3 regions of the Bacillus sp. JK74 genome follow, and region 3 is predicted to be linked to each of the others. Evidence: riboswitches for the same ligand, from Rfam matches in the RefSeq annotation. Region 3 holds a riboswitch; each other region holds the start of a gene.
What was found. A riboswitch is a leader RNA that binds a small molecule or an ion and turns the genes downstream of it on or off. The one in region 3 is predicted to bind S-adenosylmethionine.

Region 1 (4,468 bases), on a different contig from region 3:
CGCTTAAGTAAGCGGCTATAAAATTATTCTCCTAGTGCTTCTTTGCGAAGCGCATCCGCCTTGTCAGTACGCTCCCAAGGAAGATCCACATCATGACGTCCGAAGTGGCCGTAAGCAGCTGTCTGCTTATAGATCGGGCGGCGCAGATCAAGCATTTTAATAATGCCGGCAGGTCTCAGGTCGAAGTTATTCCGTACGACTTCGATCAGTTTTTCTTCAGAAGCTTTTCCTGTATCAAATGTATTGATGGAAATAGAAACAGGCTGTGCCACGCCGATTGCGTATGCAAGCTGCACTTCACAAGAATCAGCAAGACCTGCTGCCACGATGTTTTTCGCTACGTATCTCGCAGCGTATGCCGCAGAACGGTCTACCTTCGTCGCATCCTTACCGGAGAATGCGCCGCCGCCGTGACGTGCATATCCGCCGTATGTGTCAACGATGATTTTACGGCCGGTAAGACCCGCATCACCTTGAGGTCCGCCGATTACGAAACGTCCCGTAGGGTTGATGAAGTATTTTGTTTCTTCATCGATCAGTTCCTCAGGCACAACAGGGTTAATGACATGCTCTTTCAGATTGCGCTGAATCTGCTCAAGCGTAATTTCCGGGTGGTGCTGAGTTGAAATGACGATCGCGTCGATGCGGACCGGCTTGTTGTTTTCATCATATTCAACGGTAACTTGCGTTTTGCCGTCAGGGCGAAGGTACGGAAGAATGTCTTCTTTGCGGACTTCGCTCAAACGGCGGGCTAATTTATGCGCCAAAGAGATCGGAAGCGGCATAAGCTCTTTCGTTTCGTTACACGCATAACCGAACATCAGGCCTTGGTCTCCCGCTCCGATTGCTTCGATTTCAGCATCGCTCATTGTGCCTTCACGCGCTTCAAGAGCCTGATCGACACCCATTGCGATATCCGCAGACTGTTCATCAATTGATGTTAAAACAGCGCAAGTCTCCGCATCAAATCCGTATTTAGCGCGTGTGTAGCCGATTTCTTTAATCGTTTCACGGACTGTTTTCGGAATGTCAACGTATGTTGATGTAGTAATCTCTCCGCTTACCAGCACAAGTCCTGTCGTTACAGATGTTTCGCAGGCCACGCGCGCGTTCGGGTCATTTTTTAAAATCTCATCTAAGATACTGTCAGAAATTTGGTCACAGATTTTGTCCGGATGACCCTCAGTAACAGATTCAGATGTAAATAGTCGACGGTTTTTACTCATTCACTTTTCCTCCTGAAAAAAGATCTTTTGCAAGACCTTCTCATATGATACGGAACTCGCTCCCTCTTAATACAATGTCATACTATATCAGAGAATGTTAATTGGCATATTTTATGAAATAAAAAAACCTTTTCCACTCGAGGAAAGGGTTTGGTCTGTGTGCCTTTCACTCTTATCGCTCAAGGAAAATATTAAACCTTGCATCAGGTTAGCACCTTGGTTTCCCACAGTGTTTTCACCTGCTTTTTTACAGAGAAACCGGTTGCTGGGCTTCATCGGGCCTGTCCCTCCGCCAGCTCGGGATAAGAGTATCCGCTCAATGAAATATCTTATCGTAAAAGGGCGGAAAGTGTCAATATGAATTAAAGCGATTGCGCGCCTTTATTTCGGGAAGCAATGGAAAAACACAAACAAAAAACCGCAAATAGTATAGACTATTTTCAGATATATGTTATACTAATTCCACATTCAGCGAAATACAAATAAACCGGCAAAGGAAGGTTTTTATGAAATTAGTTGATTTAACCGCAGATCTTCAAGCATTACTTGCAAGTCCGAATGTGCATCATAATTTATCGGCTCCAAAACTTACCGAAAAAGTAATCAGCCGAAATGAAGGAACGCTGACATCAACGGGCGCCGTACGCGCCACCACCGGCGCATATACAGGCCGGTCACCTAAAGATAAATTTATCGTCCGTGAACAAAGCACAGAAAATCAAATTGATTGGGGCGCGGTGAATCAGCCCATTTCTGAAGAGGCGTTTGAAAAGCTGTACGCCAAAGTCGTCAGCTACTTAAAACAGCGGGATGAACTGTTTGTGTTTGAAGGATTCGCGGGAGCGGATGAAAAATACAGACTGCCGATTACGGTCGTAAATGAATTTGCGTGGCACAATTTATTCGCGCGCCAGCTGTTTATCAGACCGGAAACGGATGAAAGAGACCCGCAAGCGCAGCCTTTCACCATTCTCTCAGCTCCGCATTTTAAAGCAGACCCGGAGACGGACGGCACGCATTCGGAAACATTTATCATTGTCTCTTTCGAAAAGCGCGTCATTTTAATCGGCGGCACCGAATACGCCGGAGAAATGAAAAAATCAATATTCTCCATTATGAACTTCCTGCTTCCGCAGCAGGATATACTGCCGATGCACTGCTCAGCCAACGTCGGTGAAAAAGGCGATGTCGCCCTGTTTTTCGGCCTTTCCGGCACAGGGAAAACGACGCTTTCAGCCGATGCGGACCGCAAACTGATCGGAGATGACGAGCACGGCTGGTCAGATTCCGGCGTTTTCAACATTGAAGGCGGATGTTACGCTAAATGTATCAATCTGAGCGAGGAAAAAGAACCGCAGATTTTTCGTGCGATCCGCTTCGGGTCTGTTCTTGAGAATGTCGTGCTTGATGAAAAAACGGGTGAAGCGGATTACGACAATTCCTTCTACACGGAAAACACAAGAGCCGCATATCCGATTGAGATGATCGGCAATATCGTGCAGCCTAGCATTGCCGGCCATCCGCAGGCGATCGTCTTTCTAACGGCGGACGCATTCGGCGTGCTTCCTCCGATCAGCAAACTGACGAAGGAACAGGCGATGTATCACTTCTTAAGCGGCTACACCAGTAAACTCGCGGGAACCGAACGCGGCGTGACATCTCCGCAAACGACTTTCTCGACGTGCTTCGGTTCACCGTTCCTTCCGCTTCCGGCACATGTATATGCCGAAATGCTCGGGCGTAAAATCGACGAACACGGCGTTCAAGTCTTCCTGGTCAACACAGGCTGGACCGGCGGAGGGTACGGAGTCGGAGAACGGATGAAACTTTCGTATACAAGAGCGATGGTCAAAGCCGCTATTGACGGCAGACTGAACCAGACTGACATGACGGCAGACAGCATTTTCGGCCTGCACAGTCCCGTTCATGTTCCGGGCGTGCCGGATGAAGTTCTTCAGCCTGAAAACACATGGAGCGATAAACAAGCATACAACGAAAAAGCGCTGTTTTTAGCCAATGAGTTTAAAGAAAACTTTAAAAAGTTTTCCCATGCAGACTCGATTGCCAAAGCCGGCGGACCTCTCGTGTAATCAAAAAAGCCAAGGGCGTTTATGCCCTCGGCTTTTGTTTTTTCAGTTTGTCGAATGAAGCGAAGTGAGTCTGTATGTAATGCTTGTCCGGCCGTTCGCCCATTCGAGCTTTTGGACCTCGCCGGTGCCGGATTTCTCTCCGGTTTTCGTTTTGCGCACGTCCATCGGAATATCAAGAGGATAGACGCGGTAGCCCTCTTTCTCCAATAAAAAGATATTTTCCTCTATCCGTTTTTCATTGCCTTTTGTCACAATCATGGTATTAAATTCAACAGGCATTCCCAAAATGAAAATCCCCTTTCATTCTCTTATTCTTTATTATCATATCATAAATCAGGCATCTTACCGTGTCTTCATCCATTCCGCCAGCCGCCGGACAATGCGTCTGTTTTCCTGCGGCGGAAAATAATGCGTAAAACCGCTGTAATACCAAGTTTCCACCGGTTTCCCCGCCTCTTTCAGCTTGTCCTCGATCATTCGGGCGTGTTCGATCGAAACATTCTCATCATTCTCTCCATGGATGAGCAGCACAGGGGCCTGAATGCGGTCTGCTTTTTCAAACGGCGAACGCCATCTGTATTCATCCGGCACCTTTTTCGGCGTGCCGCCGATCACCCGCTTCATCATCCGCCGCATATCCTTCCGCTCTTCATAAGTAAGCACCATATCGCTCACACCGCCCCATGAAACGAGTGAAGCCGCTTGATGCCCCATTTCAATCGCGGTCAAAAGCCCCATGATTCCGCCCCGGGAAAAACCGAAAATATGCACCCGTCCTTCCCTGACGTTCGGATGCTCCCGAAGAAGGCGGAAAGCGGAAAACGCGTCCTCTCTGTCCTCTCCCGCAAAATCTTCATTTCCCTCGCCGCCCTGGTTGCCTCTGTAATAAGGCGCAAACACGACAAAGCCTTGGGAAGCGAATTGAACGATTCTTCCGGGGCGTACCATGCCGACATTTTTTATGCCGCCGCGCAAATATAAAAAACCGTCATATGTTCCCGGCGCCGCAGGTTCGGCAAGGAGCCCCTTTACCTTCAGACCTTCTGACTCATAGCATACCGCAAAGAGGCGGACATGCGGACTCGGAGACGGGAACCTTTTCTTTTCTACCAGCAAAACAATGCGCCTCCTTATATCATCAGTTTTTTATTC
Region 2 (4,468 bases), on a different contig from region 3:
CGTAAAAGTCGATACACAGTCTGACGAAAACAATGAAAACTGCCCTTCAACCCCCGGCCAGCTGACATTGGCCAACATGCTGGCAGATGAATTAAAGTCGATCGGCATGACAGAAATTACAGTCGATGACAACGGGTACGTCATGGCGACTCTGCCGGCGAATACGGATAAAGACGTGCCGACTGTCGGTTTTCTGGCTCACGTGGACACCGCGACCGATTTTACCGGGAAAAATGTGAATCCTCAGATTATTGAAAGCTACGACGGCCATGATATCGTTCTGAATGACAAACTCAATGTCGTCCTGTCGCCCGAGCAATTCCCGGAGCTTTCCCGCTATAAAGGCCAGACGCTGATTACAACAGACGGCACGACGCTGCTCGGAGCCGACAACAAAGCGGGCATTGCCGAAATCATGACGGCAATGGCGTACTTGATCAAACATCCGGACATCAAACACGGAACGATCCGGGTCGCGTTCACGCCCGATGAAGAAATCGGCAGAGGCCCTCACAAATTCGATGTCGGCCGCTTCAACGCCGCATTCGCCTACACGATAGACGGAGGCCCCCTCGGCGAACTGCAATATGAAAGCTTTAACGCAGCCGCCGCAAAGCTTACTTGTTACGGAAAAAGCGTCCACCCGGGGACGGCGAAAAACAAAATGGTCAACGCTTCAAAAATCGCGATGGAATTTCATCACGCGCTGCCGAAAGAAGAAGCGCCGGAATATACGGAAGGGTATGAAGGCTTCTATCATTTACTTTCCATGAACGGAGACGTTTCTGAAGCCGCCCTGTCGTACATCATCAGAGACTTTGACAGAGACCGCTTTGCAGAACGAAAAGAATATATGCAGAAAACCGCCGATGCGCTAGCGGCCAAATACGGCAAGGAAAGCATCAAGCTTGAACTGCGTGATCAATATTACAACATGAGAGAAAAAATCGAACCGGTCAAAGAGATAGTCGATGTCGCGTATCAAGCCATGAAAAACCTCGACATCGAACCGATTATCGAACCGATCCGGGGCGGAACCGACGGCTCACAGCTCTCTTACATGGGACTGCCGACACCGAACATTTTCACGGGCGGCCAAAACTTCCACGGAAAATATGAATACATTTCCGTCGATCATATGGAAAAGGCGGTAAACGTCATTGTTGAAATCGCCAGGCTCTTTGAAGAGCGCGCTTAAAACCAAAGCCCCCTGCTTTGGTTTTTTTCTTTCACATGAAACCTTTCCTTCTTTCTTTCCGTATATAAGGTATGAAATGGAAAGAAGGAGTGAAGACTATGGCAAGAGGGACTGTAGCGAAAGAATTGAAAAAAACCTTAAAAGACCCGCGTGTTCTGGAGACGAAATCAAATCCTTTTAAAAAACTGCGGAAAATGTTCAAACGATTTTTTTAAGATAACATCTCGTTTTCGTTAAAAAAATAAAGAAAGCGCTGTCAACTCGCAGTCATCTGTTAGAAGCAGTTATTTTGCATATCATACGGTTTTTTAGGGTACTGAATAACACAAGGCAAACGAAAACACTTAAGTAGTTAATTAGACACTTACAAAAAATAGTGAAAAAGTTATATAAACGTTCATCATTCATCATCCGATACAATCTATAGAACCACAACAAGAGAAAAATTTCTTCAACCCATAGTCATTTTTACGGAAAATGACGTTATTTTTTAAAAAAGTGACAATTGTTTGAATACTTTTCGTTTGTTTTTTCGTACAATAATAATACCAAAACTTTTTTTGGGAGGTATGTAAAATGATGCTACTTATTTTCGCTGCTTTGACAGGGTATCTTGTTTTCTCTTTCAGTAAGGACAACCGCCGGAAAACGCCAAAGACAAGCCCGCTGGTGACAGCTGCCGACACGAATAACATCATTGATTTAAATGCGATCCGTCAAAAACGCCGGATGCCGCTATCATAAAAACGACAGCTGCCGCAAAATCGGCAGCCTTTTTTTATGCACCCGGCCGATATGAAACCTTCCGCCTCCTTTTTTCGTACAACATAAAAAAGGAGTTTTTTTATGTACCATTTTTACATCAAAGAGCGAATGTTTACGTTTAAGAATCGTTTTCAAGTGTTTCTTGAAAGCGGAAAAGAAGTCTACAATGTTGAAGGAAAGCTGTTTTCATTCGGTGATGAACTGAAGCTGACTGATTTGGACGGCCGCACGCTCGCCAGCGTCAATCAGAAACTGATGTCGCTCGTTCCCCGTTACGAGATTTCCGTCAGCGGCAAACCCGTCTGCCAAGTCATCAAGAAAGTCACGTTTTTCAAACCGAAATTTGAAATTTCCGGACTCGGCTGGGATCTTACCGGCGATGTGTGGGGCCGGAACTTTCAAGTGACAGACGGAAAATCAAACCGGATGACCGTCACCAAATCATGGATGAGCTGGGGCGATTCCTATCATTTGCAGATTGAAAAGGAAGAGGATATTGCTCTTTGTCTTGCGATCGCCATCGTGATAGATATGATTCTATTTGAGGGTGACAAATAAAAATATTTATCGAAATATATTGACAATATGAGAAAACATACTAAGATTAAGAGTATTACAGTTTATTCTGAAAAATAGCATATTTCCTTATCAAGAGAGGTGGAGGGACTGGCCCTATGATACCCGGCAACCGCTGTTCAGCAGAATGGTGCTAAATCCTGAAGATAAGGTTGAGATTTGCGGACGCAAGCTCTTCCCTATCCGAGGGAAGAGTTTTTTATATTTCATCAGGAAAGAAGGAATCGTTCATGTCACAGCAAAACACAGAACAACCATTGCATACTCTTCTAAGAAAAAACCCGCCGTTTCGCGCGGATCAGGTCGGAAGCCTGCTGCGGCCGGCGGCTGTGAAGCAAGCCCGCCTGCAAAGAGCGGCGGGTGAGATTTCGGCAGAACAGCTGCGCGAAATCGAAAACAGAGAAATCATCCGCAGCGTGGAAAAGCAGAAAGAAACCGGCCTCAATGTCGTGACTGACGGCGAATTCCGCCGTGCCTGGTGGCATTTTGATTTTCTCGAAAATTTAGACGGGGTTGAGGCATTTACGCCTGAAAGCGGCATTCAGTTTCACAACGTACAGACGAAAGCGCGCGGCATTAAAGTAACGGGAGATATTGATTTTTCTCAGCATCCGATGCTCGAAGATTATAAATTCCTGCACAGCATTGCCGGCGATGCTGTTCCGAAAATGACCATCCCAAGTCCGAATATGCTGTTTTTCCGCGGAAAATTGGAAAAAGCGGCCTACCAGAATGATTACAAACAATTTCAGCACGATGTGTCAAAAGCGTATAAAAAAGCGATTCAGGCTTTCTATGACGCCGGGTGCCGCTACCTTCAGCTTGATGACACCGCATGGGCCGTTTTCTTATCGGAAGCGGGGCTTCGTCAGATTGAAGATTTCGGCACAACGCCGGATGAGCTGCGCAAGCTGTTTGCCGCTTCCATTAATGACGCGATCAAGGACCGCCCTGACGATCTGAAGGTTACGATGCATATCTGCCGCGGCAACTTCCAATCCACATGGACGGCTGAAGGCGGCTATGATGCAGCGGCTGAAACGATTTTTGACGGGCTTGACCTTGACGGATTGTTCCTGGAATATGATGATTCCCGCTCCGGCGGCTTTGAACCGCTCCGCTATGTCAAACGCTCTGATCTTCAGCTTGTGCTTGGATTGATTACATCAAAACATGGCGAACTTGAAGACAAGGACGCGATTAAACGCCGGATTGAAGAAGCTTCACAATATGTCAGCCTGGATCAGCTTTGCCTCAGCCCGCAATGCGGATTCGCCTCCACTGAGGAAGGAAACCTGATCACAGAAGAACAGCAATGGGCGAAACTTCATCATGTCGTCAGCATTGCCGGTGAAGTCTGGAAATAAAAAAAAGACACGCGATCAGCGTGTCTTTTCTGTTTACAGAGGACCGGTTCCGATTAAAATATCGATATCTATCGTAATATCCGCCGCTTTTCGGCTGATAAACCGCCGGATGCTTTCATCAGTACATTTCCATGTTAAGGGCGTCATTTTCACAAGCCGCTCGAGGTCAGGCTGCAATAAGGTCTTCGTGTAACACAGCCGTTTGCGCTCAAAGGTTTGAAAGCCCGCTTGGAATCGTCCGGCCGCAGAATCGGCGGTGTCATTCCGCCGAGGACTGTCTCCGAAGAAGAATTCCCTTACTTCCTTCAAATAATCACGCCGCGGCACCGCTTTAATGACTGTGCCGCCCTTTCGTAAAAGCCTGCTGCATTCCTTGTAATTCCAAGGTGATAAAACAGACATCACGACATCAAAACAGCTGTCGGCAAACGGCGCATCCGCCACATCAGCGACGGCAAAAACAAAATGATCCCCGAAGGCCTTTGCGGCATGCAGCACACCTTCTTTCGAGAGATCAATGCCGATTCCCGTCACGGAAAAAGCGGGCTGAAGCCATTTGCAT
Region 3 (4,468 bases):
TCCGGCTCCGTTCTCACCGAGTAAAGCGAAAAATTCCCCTTTCTCAACTGAGAACTCAAGACGGTCAACGGCGGCGGTTTCTTTATAATGTTTCGTTAATTGCTTCAGCTCAATCGCGTGCATTTACTCATCCTCGCTATCTGCGTCGATTTGCTTAGCGTTTAAAATATCTTTTGCAAACTCGAAAAAGAGTTCTTGTTTAACAAGTGCGATACCTTGCTGGTCATCCCCAAGCATAAGCAGTGAATCCCCCGGATTTATATCGAAAACATCCCTTGCTTCTTTAGGAATGACAATCTGTCCTTTTGTGCCCACTTTAACAGTCCCGAATATGTGTTTTCCTTTTGGTGCCGTCATGTTTATCCCTCCGAAATATGAATTGTATTTTTTGTATGAATTGTAATACTTAGTATACTAAACATACATTAACCTTCCATAAAATGCAATAAATTTCATGAAATAGTATGATTTTCATAAAAAAAGCACTCCTGCCATATCAACAGGAGTGCTTTTGATTTTATTGTTTGTATTCCTTTATCATTTCCAGATGGGGGATGCCCGCATCGAGAAATTCTTCGCCGGATGTGACGCGGTATCCTTGTTTTTCGTAAAACGGAACCGCCTGCGTCTGCGCATGTAAGATAAAGCTGCCGGCGCCCTTGGCTGCAGCCGCTTTTTCAAGCGCCTGCATCATGATGGCCCCGACGCCTAAAGAACGATGGCTTTTCATTACGCAGATGCGCTCTAATTTTCCATGCCCGTCTTTCAAGCGCCATCTGCCGGCTCCGACCGGCTGGCCGCCGTCATATATGACTATATGCTCTGACGTGTCTTCGAATTGATCAATTTCCTCTTCTTCCGGAACATGCTGTTCTTTCACAAAGACCTCTTTTCTGACGAAAAAAGCGTCGTTCAGCTGTTTTTCAGTTTTTGCGATGATGGATTCCAAGCAGTTATTCTCCTCCGCCTAATAAAAATGTTTCGTACACAGTCCATGAGCCGTTATCCAGCTGATAGAGCAGGTGAAAACGGTCGATGACTTCTTCGTGGGAAATGTCCTGCATTTTCAGCTGTCCGAGTACGTCGGAATGTTCATCTGACGACAGCTTCTGGCCGACCGTGACATGCGGAACGAAGCTGTATTCCGGCTCGCCGGATAATGCTCCTGAGTAGCATTTCTCACTCAGAGATTTTAATTCCTCCGTCGGCTCTGCTTTCATATATATCACATTATTCACAGGAGAAAACGAGCTGTATTTTGTAATTTTCAGAACGAGCGGATGCGACTCTTTCGCCGTCTGTCTCAGCTGTGATACGACCTGCTCGATTTCCTGTTCTGTCGCTTCAAACGGATCTCTTACCGTCAGATGCGGCGGAATGAGCGCGTAGCTCGGGTCGTAGCGTTTCCGGTACGAATTGGCGAGATCCTGTAATTTTTTTGATGGAAATAAAACAATACCGTATTTCATGAAAGTTCCCTCCTTAAATGAATGGTTACAGCATTTTTTTCAGCGCCGGCGTGATGAGCGGCTGCCAATAGGTCCATTTATGATCCCCGTCGAAGGTTTCATACGTGTATTCGGACTGTTTGCTTTCCAGCAGCTGTTTGAGCTCTTCGTTCGGCGCGGTGAAATCAAGAACCTGACCGTCCGTCGTGTGGACGCCGGTTTCTTTTTCTCCGATTTGATGATAAACGGAAATCTGTTTGAGATCCTCCGACTGCCGGACGGCATCCAGCACGTGCCCGTCAACATACGGAGACTGCATGATGACGTTTCCAAACATATTCGGATAGTCAATCGCCGTCATGAGCGAAACGGTTCCGCCGAGGGAATCCCCGATCATGGTGCGGCCGTATCCGACTTGATAAGTCGGGTATTCTTTGTCGATAAAAGGAACGAGCTCATTGGCGATAAACCGCTTATATGAGGCGAACTTAGAGCCTTCTGGATGGTATGTGTTTCTTCGCTCCCGCACATTTTTATAAGGGACGCCGATAATGATGCAGCGGTCAATTTCCCCTTTTGACATAAGCTCTTCCGCCTGACGCCCGATTCTCCCTAATCTGAAATAATCATGGCCGTCCTGAGCGATGACCGTATGATATTTATACAGGGGGGAGAAGGTGGCGGGCAGGTAGACCAAAACGGTCATTTCCTCTTCAAGCTCATGGGAGAAAAGTGTTTTCTCATGAATGATTCCGTTTTTTGATGCCACTTCGCATTCCTCCAGGCCGCTTCTTGTCTTGATGGTTTTTTCCTATTGTACCATGAATTATTAGAAATTTCTTTCTTCAGATGCACTTCTTGCGAGAGTTCAGATAAATAAAAAGTTGTTGAAATCCATTTTATAGTGCGTTAATATAGAACAATCAGAAAATACAAAACAATATTCTTATCACGAGAGGTGGAGGGACTGGCCCTTTGAAACCTCAGCAACCGGTTTGCTTTGCCGCGGGAAGGCAAAGTGCCAAGGTGCTAAATCCAGCAAGCGATTCACATGCTTGGAAGATAAGAGGAAGAGAAAAGCTCCTTCTTCTTATGAAGAGGGGGCTTTTTTATTTTTGAAAAAGGATGGTGCTTACTGATGACGCAGCATGTTGAAACAAAATTAGCCCAAATTGGAAATAGAAGCGAAGAAGCAACGGGAACGGTCAGTCCGCCGATTTATCTGTCCACCGCTTACCGCCATAGAGGAATAGGAGAATCTACAGGTTTTGATTACGTGCGCACGAAAAACCCGACACGCCAGCTCGTCGAAGACGCCATCGCCGTGTTGGAAAACGGTGCGAGAGGATTTGCTTTCAGCTCGGGAATGGCAGCCATTCAAACCATTATGGCTTTATTTAAAAGCGGGGATGAATTGATTGTATCCTCCGATTTATACGGAGGCACGTACCGTTTGTTTGAAAACGAATGGAGAAAATACGGCTTAAGCTTTATTTATGATGATTTCAGCGATGAAGACTGTTTACGCTCCAAAATAACGGAAAACACGAAAGCGGTATTTGTTGAAACGCCGACAAACCCGTTAATGCAGGAGGCGGACATTGAAAAAATCGCCCGGATTACGAAAGAAGCCGGCCTGCTTTTAATTGTGGATAATACGTTTTATACCCCGGTGCTCCAGCGCCCGCTTGAACTGGGAGCGGACATCGTCATTCACAGCGCCACAAAATATTTAGCGGGGCACAATGACCTCCTTGCCGGTCTGGCTGTCGTTAAGGATGAAGAGCTCGGCGACATCATGTTTAATCACCAAAATGCGATCGGCGCCGTTCTCCCGCCGTTTGATTCGTGGCTTTTAATGAGAGGGATGAAAACACTCGGACTCAGAATGCGCCGTCATGAAGAAAACGCCCGTGAACTTGCAGAATTTTTAGAACAGGAAGAGGAAATCGCCGACGTGTTATATCCCGGAAAAGGCGGGATGCTGTCTTTCCGGCTGCAAAAAGAGGAATGGGTCAATCCGTTTTTAAAGGCGCTGAAAACGATCTGTTTCGCAGAAAGTCTCGGCGGGGTGGAAAGCTTTATTACATACCCCGCGACACAGACGCACATGGACATTCCGGAAGATATCCGTATCGCAAACGGCGTCTGCAACCGCCTGCTGCGTTTTTCAGTGGGCATTGAACATGCAGAAGATTTGAAGCGGGATGTAAAGCAGGCATTACAGCAAGTAAAAGAGGGGGCCGTGTCATATGAGTAATCACAATTGGACGCTGGAAACCCAGCTCGTGCACAATCCATTTAAAACAGACGGAGCCACCGGAGCCGTCAGCGTGCCGATCCAGCATGCTTCCACATTCCATCAGTCTTCATTTGAAGAATTCGGGACATATGATTACAGCCGCTCCGGCACACCGACAAGAACAGCGCTTGAAGAAACGATCGCAGGTCTTGAAGGCGGAACGAGAGGTTTTGCTTTCAGCTCCGGTATGGCGGCGATTTCGACGGCATTTCTGCTCTTATCCCAAGGCGACCATGTTCTCGTCACGGAGGATGTGTACGGCGGAACATTCCGCATGGTGACTGAGGTTCTGTCCCGTTTCGGAATCGAACATACCTTTGTCGATATGACGGACACAGAAGCGGTCGCCCGCACCATCCGTCCGAACACGAAAGCCATTTATATGGAAACACCGTCAAACCCGACGCTCGGCATCACGGATATTAAGGGCGTCGTCAAACTGGCAAAGGATCACGGCTGTCTGACATACCTTGACAATACATTCATGACGCCTGCTCTGCAGCGTCCGCTTGATCTCGGTGTAGATATCGTGCTTCACAGTGCGACGAAATTTTTAAGCGGCCACAGTGACGTGCTGTCAGGCCTTGCTGCCGTAAAAGATGAAGAGCTCGGCAATCAGCTGTATAAGCTGCAAAACTCGTTTGGAGCGGTGCTCGGCGTTCAGGATTGCTGGCTCGTATTGAGAGGCTTAAAAACATTGCAGGTCAGACTGGAAAAA

Region 1: linked by a shared signal. The riboswitch ahead of metK (methionine adenosyltransferase) and the one ahead of ACWJJ5_RS08445 (methionine biosynthesis PLP-dependent protein) in region 3 are both predicted to bind S-adenosylmethionine.
Region 2: linked by a shared signal. The riboswitch ahead of ACWJJ5_RS04000 (5-methyltetrahydropteroyltriglutamate--homocysteine S-methyltransferase) and the one ahead of ACWJJ5_RS08445 (methionine biosynthesis PLP-dependent protein) in region 3 are both predicted to bind S-adenosylmethionine.

Annotation. Positions count from the first base shown of each region.
Region 1 is NZ_JBSJQB010000003.1:21,323-25,790, reverse strand. Features, by position in the region: gene metK (methionine adenosyltransferase) at 24-1,226, opposite strand; SAM riboswitch class I at 1,396-1,535, opposite strand; gene pckA (phosphoenolpyruvate carboxykinase (ATP)) at 1,733-3,316, shown strand; gene ACWJJ5_RS10280 (DUF2584 domain-containing protein) at 3,359-3,601, opposite strand; gene ACWJJ5_RS10275 (alpha/beta hydrolase family protein) at 3,659-4,432, opposite strand.
Region 2 is NZ_JBSJQB010000001.1:789,032-793,499, forward strand. Features, by position in the region: gene pepT (peptidase T) at 1-1,198, shown strand, start outside; gene ACWJJ5_RS03990 (hypothetical protein) at 1,775-1,942, shown strand; gene ACWJJ5_RS03995 (LURP-one-related/scramblase family protein) at 2,045-2,521, shown strand; SAM riboswitch class I at 2,606-2,692, shown strand; gene ACWJJ5_RS04000 (5-methyltetrahydropteroyltriglutamate--homocysteine S-methyltransferase) at 2,770-3,906, shown strand; gene ACWJJ5_RS04005 (methyltransferase domain-containing protein) at 3,940-4,468, opposite strand, start outside.
Region 3 is NZ_JBSJQB010000002.1:797,871-802,338, reverse strand. Features, by position in the region: gene ACWJJ5_RS08470 (ABC transporter ATP-binding protein) at 1-123, opposite strand, end outside; gene ACWJJ5_RS08465 (AbrB/MazE/SpoVT family DNA-binding domain-containing protein) at 124-357, opposite strand; gene ACWJJ5_RS08460 (GNAT family N-acetyltransferase) at 518-949, opposite strand; gene ACWJJ5_RS08455 (YjcG family protein) at 954-1,469, opposite strand; gene ACWJJ5_RS08450 (esterase family protein) at 1,495-2,217, opposite strand; SAM riboswitch class I at 2,392-2,517, shown strand; gene ACWJJ5_RS08445 (methionine biosynthesis PLP-dependent protein) at 2,587-3,708, shown strand; gene metC (cystathionine beta-lyase) at 3,701-4,468, shown strand, end outside.